Regions from separate parts of the Bradyrhizobium zhengyangense genome, predicted to be linked through region 3. Evidence: predicted binding sites of a transcription regulator. Region 3 holds the regulator's gene; each other region holds the start of a gene.
What was found. The regulator LexA, encoded in region 3, represses DNA repair genes until DNA is damaged. The targets are predictions, from matches to a motif close to TGTTCNNNNTGTGTTCNG.

Region 1: a site for LexA is predicted at 2,039-2,056, ahead of L6639_RS05995 (DNA recombination protein RmuC). Genes of this name have one in related genera too.
Region 2: a site for LexA is predicted at 1,701-1,718, ahead of L6639_RS13830 (single-stranded DNA-binding protein). Genes of this name have one in related genera too.

What each region holds. Positions count from the first base shown of each region.
Region 1 is NZ_JAKLTZ010000002.1:157,729-160,989, reverse strand. Features, by position in the region: gene L6639_RS06005 (AmpG family muropeptide MFS transporter) at 1-196, opposite strand, end outside; gene L6639_RS06000 (GIY-YIG nuclease family protein) at 378-680, opposite strand; gene L6639_RS05995 (DNA recombination protein RmuC) at 809-2,008, opposite strand; gene def (peptide deformylase) at 2,179-2,703, shown strand; gene fmt (methionyl-tRNA formyltransferase) at 2,710-3,261, shown strand, end outside.
Region 2 is NZ_JAKLTZ010000003.1:671,928-675,188, forward strand. Features, by position in the region: gene L6639_RS13820 (outer membrane protein) at 1-438, opposite strand, end outside; gene L6639_RS13825 (outer membrane protein) at 675-1,439, opposite strand; gene L6639_RS13830 (single-stranded DNA-binding protein) at 1,862-2,359, shown strand; gene L6639_RS13835 (DUF2306 domain-containing protein) at 2,548-2,946, shown strand; gene gyrA (DNA gyrase subunit A) at 3,115-3,261, shown strand, end outside.
Region 3 is NZ_JAKLTZ010000003.1:554,852-558,112, reverse strand. Features, by position in the region: gene L6639_RS13265 (molybdopterin molybdotransferase MoeA) at 1-900, shown strand, start outside; gene lexA (transcriptional repressor LexA) at 1,077-1,778, shown strand; gene L6639_RS13255 (hypothetical protein) at 1,937-2,143, shown strand; gene L6639_RS13250 (hypothetical protein) at 2,335-2,769, shown strand; gene L6639_RS13245 (ComEC/Rec2 family competence protein) at 2,780-3,261, opposite strand, start outside.

The DNA.
Region 1 (3,261 bases), on a different contig from region 3:
TGGTCTTGAGGTCGACGCCGGCTTCGCGCATCCACACCAGCAGCGTCGAGCCCGATAGCGCCAGCGGTAGCCCTGAGGAGAAACCGAGGAACAGCACAATCAGCACCCGCGGTTGCAGATAAACAGCCAGGCTGTCGCGCCATGAGGTCGCGGGAGCATCGGTGCCGGCGGAGGAGGTCGCGTCGGGTGCGGTCATGTGGAGGTGTTAGCAGATTCTGGGCGAAAAAACTCCCACGGCAGTAGTGAGGCGGAAGTCCTCAACGCACCCTCAGTGTCATCGTCCGCGAAGGCGGACGATCCAGTAATCACCAGCGTTTCGGTTCAATCGCCACCGTCGCGGCGTACTCGATACCCGGCCTTCGCGCGGTATGACGCCATCATGGTGGCCCGGCTATAGCGGGATAAAGATCATCCCAATTCGGGTTGTCTTTCTCGATCAATCGGACCTTCCAGGCCCGATTCCATTTCTTGAGCCGCTTCTCTCGTTTGATCGCGTTCTCTGGATCGTCGAACTGCTCGAAATAGACGAGCCTTGCTACGTCGTACTTTTCCGTGAAGCTCTCGATGAGTTTTGACTTGTGCTCAGCCACGCGGCGGATGAGATCATTCGTTACGCCAATGTAGAGCGTGCCGCCGATCTTGCTGGCGAGAATGTAGACGTAGTAGGAGCGTGCGCCCATCTGCCGTCTCTCCTGTCTTCGTCCGCGAAGGCGGACGATCCAGTACCCACCAGCGTCTCGGTTCAATCGCAACCGACGCGGCGTACTGGATGCCCCGCCTTCGCGGGGCATGACAGTGTGCCGTAAATCTACTCCCCCGCCTGGAGCTTCCTCGGGAACAGCTCCGGCGTCCCTGTCGCCACCAGCCGCGGGCCTTCGGGCGCGTCCGTCTTGCTGAAATCCAGCTCCTCGATCCTTCCGGCCCGCTTCTCGATCTTGTCGGCGGAGATCAGGATCTGGCGGACGTCTTCGTTGGCATCGGCAAAGTGCTTCTGCAATTTAAGCACGCGGTCGCGCAGGCGGCCCAGATCGTCGCCGAGCTTGATCACCTCGGTCTGGATCTGGTCGGCGGCATCGCGCATGCGCGCGTCCTTCATGATCTGCTGCATGACCTGGATCGCAAGCATCAAGAGCGACGGCGACACCAGCACCACGCGGGCGCGATAGGCCTTCTGGATCACGTCGTCGAAACCGTCGTGGATCTCGGCGTAGACCGATTCCGACGGCACGAACATCAGCGCCATCTCCTGGGTCTCGCCGGTGACGAGGTATTTTTCCGCGATGTCGCTGACATGCTTCATCACGTCGCCGCGCAGCCGCTGCGTGGCGAGGCGCTTCTCCTCGTCCGTGCGGGCATCGTGCAGCGCGGTCATCGCCTCCAGCGGGAATTTCGCGTCGATGCAGAGCGGGCGCTGGTCGGGCAGGAACACCACGCAGTCGGGCCGTTTTCCGGTCGAGAGCGTGAACTGGAATTCGTAAGCACCCTTCGGCAGGCCGTCCTGGACGATCGCCTCCATCCGCGCCTGGCCAAACGCGCCGCGCGACTGCTTGTTGGCGAGCACGTCGCGCAGGGTGGTCACTTGCGTGGTGAGGTCGGTGAGGTTCTTGTGCGCGTTGTCGATGATACCGAGCCGCTCGTGCAGCGCGCGCAGGCTCTCCATGGTGTTGCGGGTGGAGTGTTCCATGGACTGGCCGACCCGATGGGTCACCGAATCCAGCCGTTCGTTGACCGCGCGCGCCATCTCGGCCTGGCGGCCGGCCAGCGCCTGGGTCATGGCGTCGGCGCGGCCGGCGGCCTCGCTCTGGGCGTGCAGGACCTGGCTGAGGCGCTCCTCGAGCTCGTCGGCCCGGATCGCGTGCGCCATCGCCAGTTCCGCCCCGCGCCGCCCGGAGCGCGCGATCACGACCGCAATGACGATCAGTAGGATGAGAACCAGCGCGCCGAAGCCGATCAGCGCATCGATTCCGCGCACCGGCCAGTCGCCCAGCATGAAAATGATCTCGTTCATGCTGCCCTTCTATCCGATTCGCCAGGGTGCACGAACGAATAGCGAACATTTATAGTTAATCCATCCCTAATTTTTATGGTTAACGAAACCCGAAGTTTTATGGTTAGCGGACCGTTAACGCGTTCCCGGCCGCATTGACCGCTTGTCGCGCGCAGCTTAAATCGCCCGCCATGGCCCTCAGAGAAATCATCATCCTGCCCGACAAGCAGCTGCGCCTCGTCTCCAAGCCGATCGAGAAGGTCACGCCGGAGATCCGCAGGCTAGCCGACGACATGTTCGAAACCATGTACGACGCGCCCGGCATTGGCCTCGCCGCGATCCAGATCGCGCAGCCGCTGCGGCTGATCACCATGGACCTCGCCAAGCCCAACCAGGACGGCGAGACCAAGCCGGAGCCGCGCGTCTTCATCAATCCGGAGATCCTCGCCTCCTCCGAGGAGCTGTCCACTTACGAGGAAGGCTGCCTGTCGATCCCCGAATATTACGAGGAGGTCGAACGCCCGGCGAAGGTGCGCGTGCGCTTCATCGATCTCGACGGCAAGGTGCATGAAGAGGACGCCGAAGGCCTCTACGCCACCTGCATCCAGCACGAGATCGACCATCTCAACGGCGTGCTGTTCGTCGACTATCTGTCGAAGCTCAAGCGCGACCGCGTCATCAAGAAGTTCGAGAAAGCCGCCAAGCGCGCGGAGTAAGGTCCGATGCCCCTCCGCCTGATCTTCATGGGCACGCCCGATTTCTCCGTGCCGACGCTGCTTGAGCTCGTCGCGCATGGCCACGAGATCGTGGCCGTCTACACCCGCGCGCCGAAGCCGGGCGGGCGGCGCGGGCTGCAATTGCAGCCGACGCCCGTGGAAGAGGCTGCGCGAAAGCTCGGCGTGCCGGTGCTGACGCCGAAGACGCTGAAGACGCCGGAGGCGCTGGAGGAGTTTCGCGCGTTCGATGCCGATGCCGCCGTCGTCGTCGCCTATGGGATGATCCTGCCGCAGGCGATCCTCGATGCGCCAAAGCTCGGCTGTTACAACCTTCACGCCTCTCTGCTGCCGCGCTGGCGCGGTGCAGCGCCGATCAACCGCGCGATCATGGCAGGCGATGCCGAGAGCGGCGTCATGGTGATGAAGATGGATGTCGGCCTCGATACCGGCGACGTCGCCATGGCCGAGCGTCTGCCGATATCAGACAACATGACCGCGGTCGATCTGCATGATCGCCTCTCCCGCCTCGGCGCCGATCTGATGGTGCGCGCGATGGCG
Region 2 (3,261 bases), 120 kb from region 3:
GGTGATCTTGTTGTCGATCCAGGCGTAACCACCGGTGCCGTAGAACAGCACGTTGTTGACGGCGTAGCCGATGCGGCCGCGCACGGTGCCGAGCGCGTCGGTCTTCGAGTTCGCGGTCACGACACCGAAACCGGGAACGGTGGCCGCAGCGGAGGCGCTGACGTCAGCCCAGGAGCCATCGGCCTCGATACCGAACACGACGTTACCGGTCTGCCAGTTGTAGCCGGCGGTGCCGCCGACGAAGCCGCCCTGCATCCGCGGGCTGTTCGCATCTTCCCAGGCGCCGCCGCCGACGAGACCGAGGTAGAAGCCGGTCCAGTTGTAGACCGAGGCCATCGCCACGGGAGCCTTGGTGTAGGGGCGCGCCGCCAGGTCGGCAGCCGAAGCGGCGCCAGTGAGGGCGATCAGAGCGGCCGAAGCCAACAAAACCTTCTTCATTTTCAACTTATCCCAGTCCCAGTTTCTGTTGTTGCCTTCCGCAAGATCGGAAGGGCATCGGACGTTCCGGTCCAACTGATGACGTGCTTACACCACCAAAGCTGCAAGTTGTGTCTCTCAAAAGCCACAACAAATACAAAATGTAACGATCGCTGACCTATGGTTCCCGCTCGGGAACAGAAAAACAAAAGGCCGGCGCGAGGCCGGCCTTTTATTCTCGAACGATTCCAGGTGGATCAGTACTTCGCGATGACAGGGCCGCCCCAACGATAATTGACCCGGACGAGACCCATGTCGACATTCTGGCCGATTCGGTCGGTCTGGAATGCAGTGCCACCGGGCGCATTGAGCGTCAGAGTTCTGCTCCCCAGGAAGATGTGGTCGTACTCGAAGCCCACCGACCAGTTCGGCGCAAAGCCGAACTCGACGCCGGCGCCGACCGTGCCGCCCCAGCGGTTGTCGCTGGTCGAGGCGAGCAGGGTGCCGGCTCCGGCGAGTCCGGGCGCGGTGTAGATATTGAACTTGTCGGCGATCACGGCACCGCCGCCCTTCACGTAAAACAGCACGTTGTTCCAGGCGTAGCCGACTTGGCCCGTGATCAAGCCGAAGGCGTCGATCTTCGAGCGGTTGCGCTGGGTCAGGATGAGCGTGCTGACATTGTCACCGGCGAAGTCGGCCCAGTTGCCCTGACCTTCGAGGCCGAACACCCAGTTGGCGGACTGCCAGCGGTAGCCGACCTGGCCACCGACCGTGCCGCCGGTCGCATTGTGGCAACCCTCGCCAAGCAGCGCGCCGGTGGTCGGCGCGACGAAGTCCCAGCACTTGTGGCTCGATCCGCCACCGCCGTTGATGCCGATGTAGAAGCCGCTCCAGTCATAGATGGTGGCGATCATTGGCGCCGGCGCCTTGGTGTAGGGACGCGCCGCAAGATCGGCTGCACTCGCCGGTGCAGACAGGCCCAAAGCAACAATACCGATTGTACTGAACAGAATTTTCTTCATTGCGGTCTCCCCAGTGTCGTCCGCTCCAGTTGTCCCCTGAAGCGGTCAATCAGGCGCGACGCCCATTCGAACCAATTCCGACTCAACGGTAGTCCAATCGGGCGGCAGAGTCCGTCTCTGGAATGCAACAGTCGTCAGGCAATTGATCTGGCCTAACCTAATGAATGTTAAGCGCTTTCTTGCCTTTCCGGTTCCAATTCATGGCGCCGTGCATAGCGGCATTTGATATCGTTTGCACGCTTGGGTCGCGCCAATTTCACCGGGAACAAATCTGGAACACATGTTCGATCGGTGCTATATGTGGGGATAACCGAGGGCGTGCCGGGCCGATCGGCCCCTGTAAGCGTATAGGGTCGACCCAACAGGCGGCAGCGCGGGCGCGCCTTTTCGAAATTCAGTGGCATTTGGAGTGGAGAGCGGCGATGGCGGGAAGCGTCAACAAGGTCATTTTGGTCGGAAATCTCGGCAAGGATCCGGAAATCCGCCGCACCCAGGACGGGCGGCCGATCGCGAATCTGAGCATCGCGACCTCCGAGACCTGGCGCGACAAGAACAGCGGCGAGCGCAAGGAAAAGACCGAGTGGCACCGCGTCGTGATCTTCAATGAAGGGCTCTGCAAGGTCGCCGAGCAGTATCTGAAAAAGGGCGCCAAGGTTTACATCGAGGGCGCGCTCCAGACCCGCAAATGGACCGACCAGAGTGGCGTCGAGAAGTACTCGACCGAGGTCGTGCTCCAGGGCTTCAATTCGACCCTGACCATGCTCGACGGCCGCGGCGGTGGCGGAGGAGGCGGCAGCTTCGGTGATGAGCCGGGCGGCGATTTCGGCTCGTCCGGTCCGGTCAGCAGCGCACCGCGCCGCCCCGTGGCTGCTGGCGGCGGTGGCCGCAACAACGACATGGACGACGATATCCCATTCTAAGGCCAAGCGGGCTTCGGCTCGGCTCGTGTAAAGCGACAGAGCTTCTTGCCAATTGGCGGGCTCAGCTTGGCTTTTCCTGGCTGGCCTCATGTATTGTCTCAAGCCTTTGACTAGGCGTGATGTGAATGATATTAACTTCATGTTAATCTTGTTCACATGGTCGGCTCCCCGGTCGAAGAACGTGCCACATGAGCCTCGCGCCGCTGCTTGATGCTGCTCCGGCGATCCCGTTGCATGCCTTCGCAGCGATGGCGGCGTTCGTGCTTGGCCTCGTCCAGTTCGCGGCGCCCAAGGGCACGCTGCCGCACCGGACTATCGGCTGGATCTGGGTCGCGCTCATGGCCGTAGTGGCGGCCTCGTCGTTCTGGATCCATGAGATTCGCCTGGTCGGATCGTTCAGCCCGATCCATCTGCTGTCGATCTTCACACTGGTGATGCTGCCGCTTGCGGTTTGGCGGGCGCACACCCACCGCGTAACCGATCACCGGCGCATCATGATCCTGATGTTTGCTGGCGCGCTGGTGGTGGCAGGCCTGTTCACGCTGCTGCCTGGCCGCATCATGCACCACGTGGTTTTCGGGACTTGAGCGGCGGTTCCCGGCGGCTCGCTCAGGCCGCGCCCCGGGCGGTGACGGGTAGGGCGTAAGTCTCTGGAAAAACAGTCGGAAAAAGCGCTTTCCGGAAGCCCCCAAGGGTGGTTATCAGGGCGTCGATGCGCTATATGATTCCCAGATAAAATCTCACCGGATTCCCCTTTGGCTGACGACGACAACAAGCCCGGCGACCAGCCGGCGCAACCCTCGGACATTCGCCCCGTCTCCATTTTCGAGGAGATGAAGAAGTCCTATCTCGACTACGCCATGAGCGTGATCGTGGCGCGCGCGCTGCCCGATGCCCGCGAC
Region 3 (3,261 bases):
GATGCGGTCGTGATCCAGGAGGACACCATCGCGGACGGCAAGCGCATCACGATCAAGGAAGCCGCCGTCACCGGGCGGCACATCCGCCCCGCCGGGATCGACTTCCGCGAGGGTGAGGTGCTCCTGCACAAGGGTACGCGCCTGACCGAGCGCGACCTTGCGCTCGCCGCCGGCATGAACCACCCGCAGCTTGCCGTCCGCCGCCGTCCGAAGGTCGCGATTCTCGCGACCGGCGACGAGCTGGTGATGCCGGGCTCGACGCCCGGCCACGGCCAGATCGTCTATTCCAACGGCTACGCCCTGCACGCCCTCGCCCGCAGCGAGGGGGCCGACACCATCGATCTCGGCGTTGCCGCCGACACGCTTGCCGCCACCACATCGGGCATCCGCCGCGCGCGCGAATCCGGTGCCGACATCCTGATCACGACCGGCGGAGCGTCTGTCGGCGACCACGATCTGGTGCAGCAGGCGCTGACGAACGAAGGTATCTCGATGGCGTTCTGGAAGATCGCGATGCGGCCGGGCAAGCCGATGATGAACGGGCAGCTCGGGCCGATGCGCGTGATCGGCCTGCCCGGCAATCCCGTGTCATCCTATGTCTGCGGCTTCCTGTTCCTGGTGCCGCTGATTCGCGCGATGTCGGGCCGTTCAGTGATTCATCATCGCCGCGAACGCGCCGTGCTCGGCCGCGACGTCAGCGCCAATGACCAGCGCGAGGATTATTTGCGTGCGCGTCTGGAGACGCGGGATGACGGCACGCTCGTCGCTCTTCCCGTCAATCACCAGGATTCCTCACTGCTTGCGAATCTCGCTGCGGCACAGGCACTTCTCGTGCGCGCCCCGTTCGCGCCGAAGGCCGAAGCCGGCACGCCTTGCGAGGTGTTGCGACTGCCCGCGTGAGCGCGTCGTTCGCAACCGTTCCGCGAACTTTGCCGCGTTCACGGTAAATTAAGCAGTTGCGGAACATGTATCGAACATATAGTGTCCGTTCATGATTTGTTTCGAGCATGTAGCGGCTTATTGCTGAATTCAGCGTCTCGGAATCGAACGACATCGTCAGGGGGATTTTGGTCGAGATGTTAACGCGCAAACAATACGAGCTCCTGCGGTTCATCAGCGAGCGATTGAAGGAGAGCGGCGTGCCGCCCTCCTTCGACGAGATGAAGGATGCGCTCGATCTGCGCTCGAAGTCGGGCATCCATCGCCTGATCACCGCGCTCGAGGAGCGCGGCTTCATCCGCCGCCTGCCCAACCGCGCCCGCGCAATCGAGGTGATCAAGCTGCCCGAGCTCCAGGCGGCCGCCGGAAGCCGCCGCGGCTTCACGCCGAGCGTCATCGAGGGCAATCTCGGCAAGGTGCGCACGACCTCGAGCCCGCCCGCCGACGAGGGCGAGCGTCCTGTCGCGGTTCCTGTAATGGGCCGGATCGCGGCCGGTACGCCGATAGAGGCCTTGCAGACGCGCAGCCACACCATCAGTGTCCCGCCCGACATGCTCGGCGCGGGCGAGCACTACGCGCTCGAAGTGCGCGGTGATTCCATGGTCGACGCCGGCATTCTCGATGGCGACATGGCGCTGATCCAGCGCAACGAGAGCTGCGACACCGGCGATATCGTGGTGGCCCTGATCGACGACGAGGAAGCGACGCTCAAGCGCTTCCGCCGCCGTGGCGCTTCAATCGCGCTCGAGCCGGCAAACGCCGCTTACGAGGTCCGGATCCTGCCGCCCAACCGGGTCAAGATCCAGGGCAAGCTGATCGGGCTGTACCGGAAATACTGAACTCGTCCCGCGCTCGCACCTGGCGAGCACGCCCTTAAGATTGGAGCGGACGATTGTCCGCTCCGGCTGGATAGTCCTTCAGGTTCTGCACAGATTATCCGGCCCCCTCTTCGGCGCTACATCCCCGGCACGCCACAACGAAGACCGAGGAGACCGCCATGCGCAAAATCATTCTGAGCACCGTCGCGATGGCGCTGATCGCGGCATCAGGGTCGCAGGCCATCGCTGCGCAGCCGCAGCATCGCGTTCGCAAGGCGCCACAGGCCACGACGAGTGAGCAATTCCGCAATGCCCGCAACGCCGTCAAGCAGCAGGCGCAGTCGGCCTGGCCGTATTCGGGCTGGTCGGCACCATCAGGACGCTGAGAGCGAAGTCTCCCGAATGCACAGGAGCAGGCTTTGTTCCTCATCGGCGCGGGAAAGATATTGTGATTGCAAGCCGCGGATCTGAGCCGCAGATTTGCCCCCAACATCGCATATGATTGCAAGCTTCCACTCTGATAGAGGCCTGCGCCTCAGAAGAGGCGCGGTGCTCTATCGCTGATGAGGAGCACCCGATGTGTGACTATAGCCTGCATGCCGTCGCGACGCGTCCCGCAGAAGTCGGCGAGACGATTGTCACGACAACCTTCCGCGGCACCTCGACGCGCGGCTTCGCCTCCGAAGCCGACATGTCGGTCGCGGTCTGCCTGCTGCCGGGAACGGAGCTCGCCTTCGCCGACAACGTCCGTTACGACAACAGGTGGATCTGGACGCGCACCATCAATTCGCGCGTCGGCAAGTTCGGCAAGGTCGATCCGCACATTCCCGATCGTCATCACGACGCGATCGAATTTCCCGATGGCAAATATGTGCTGGTGACCCAACTCGTCGAAGGCCAGCGCGCAACCGTGCTGCAGCTGCCGGTGACCCAGCCGTTCGGTGAGCGCGAGCATAAGCCGCAAGTGATTTCCGATATCAGTCCGACGCCTCCGCGCCTGCCGATCGGTTGAACCATCGGTTCTAATCCTCGGCCTGAAGGTCGGCCTCCGACGGTGTTGCGTCCTTGGAGCGCGGAGCTGCCGACCGCGGCACGAGGGTCAGTTCGAAATCGCCATCGCCGGCCGCCGCCGGCGACCAGGGGCGGTTTGCGCCCCTCGCCCTCACCGACTGAATCGCAAAACCGTCGCCGCGGGGTGTCAGCGCCAGCGCACCCTGGCTCACCAGACGCGGCCGGTCGACCACCATCGCGGTACAATCCGGCGGCGCGGGCCTTGCGGTCACCACCAGTGCCGCGCGGCTGCAATCATCGGCCAGCGCGTCGATGCGCAGCGCCAGGGCGACCATGCGGCCGTCAGCAAGCGGCGTCACGCAACCGGCGTCGTCACACGACACGCCGTCACCGAGCGAGCCACTCGCCGCATCGCGCGGATCAGCGTCAGCCGCGAGCCACTCCTTCAGCAGGAAATTGTCCTTCTTCGTCCTGATCAGATGCAGCTGCCCGT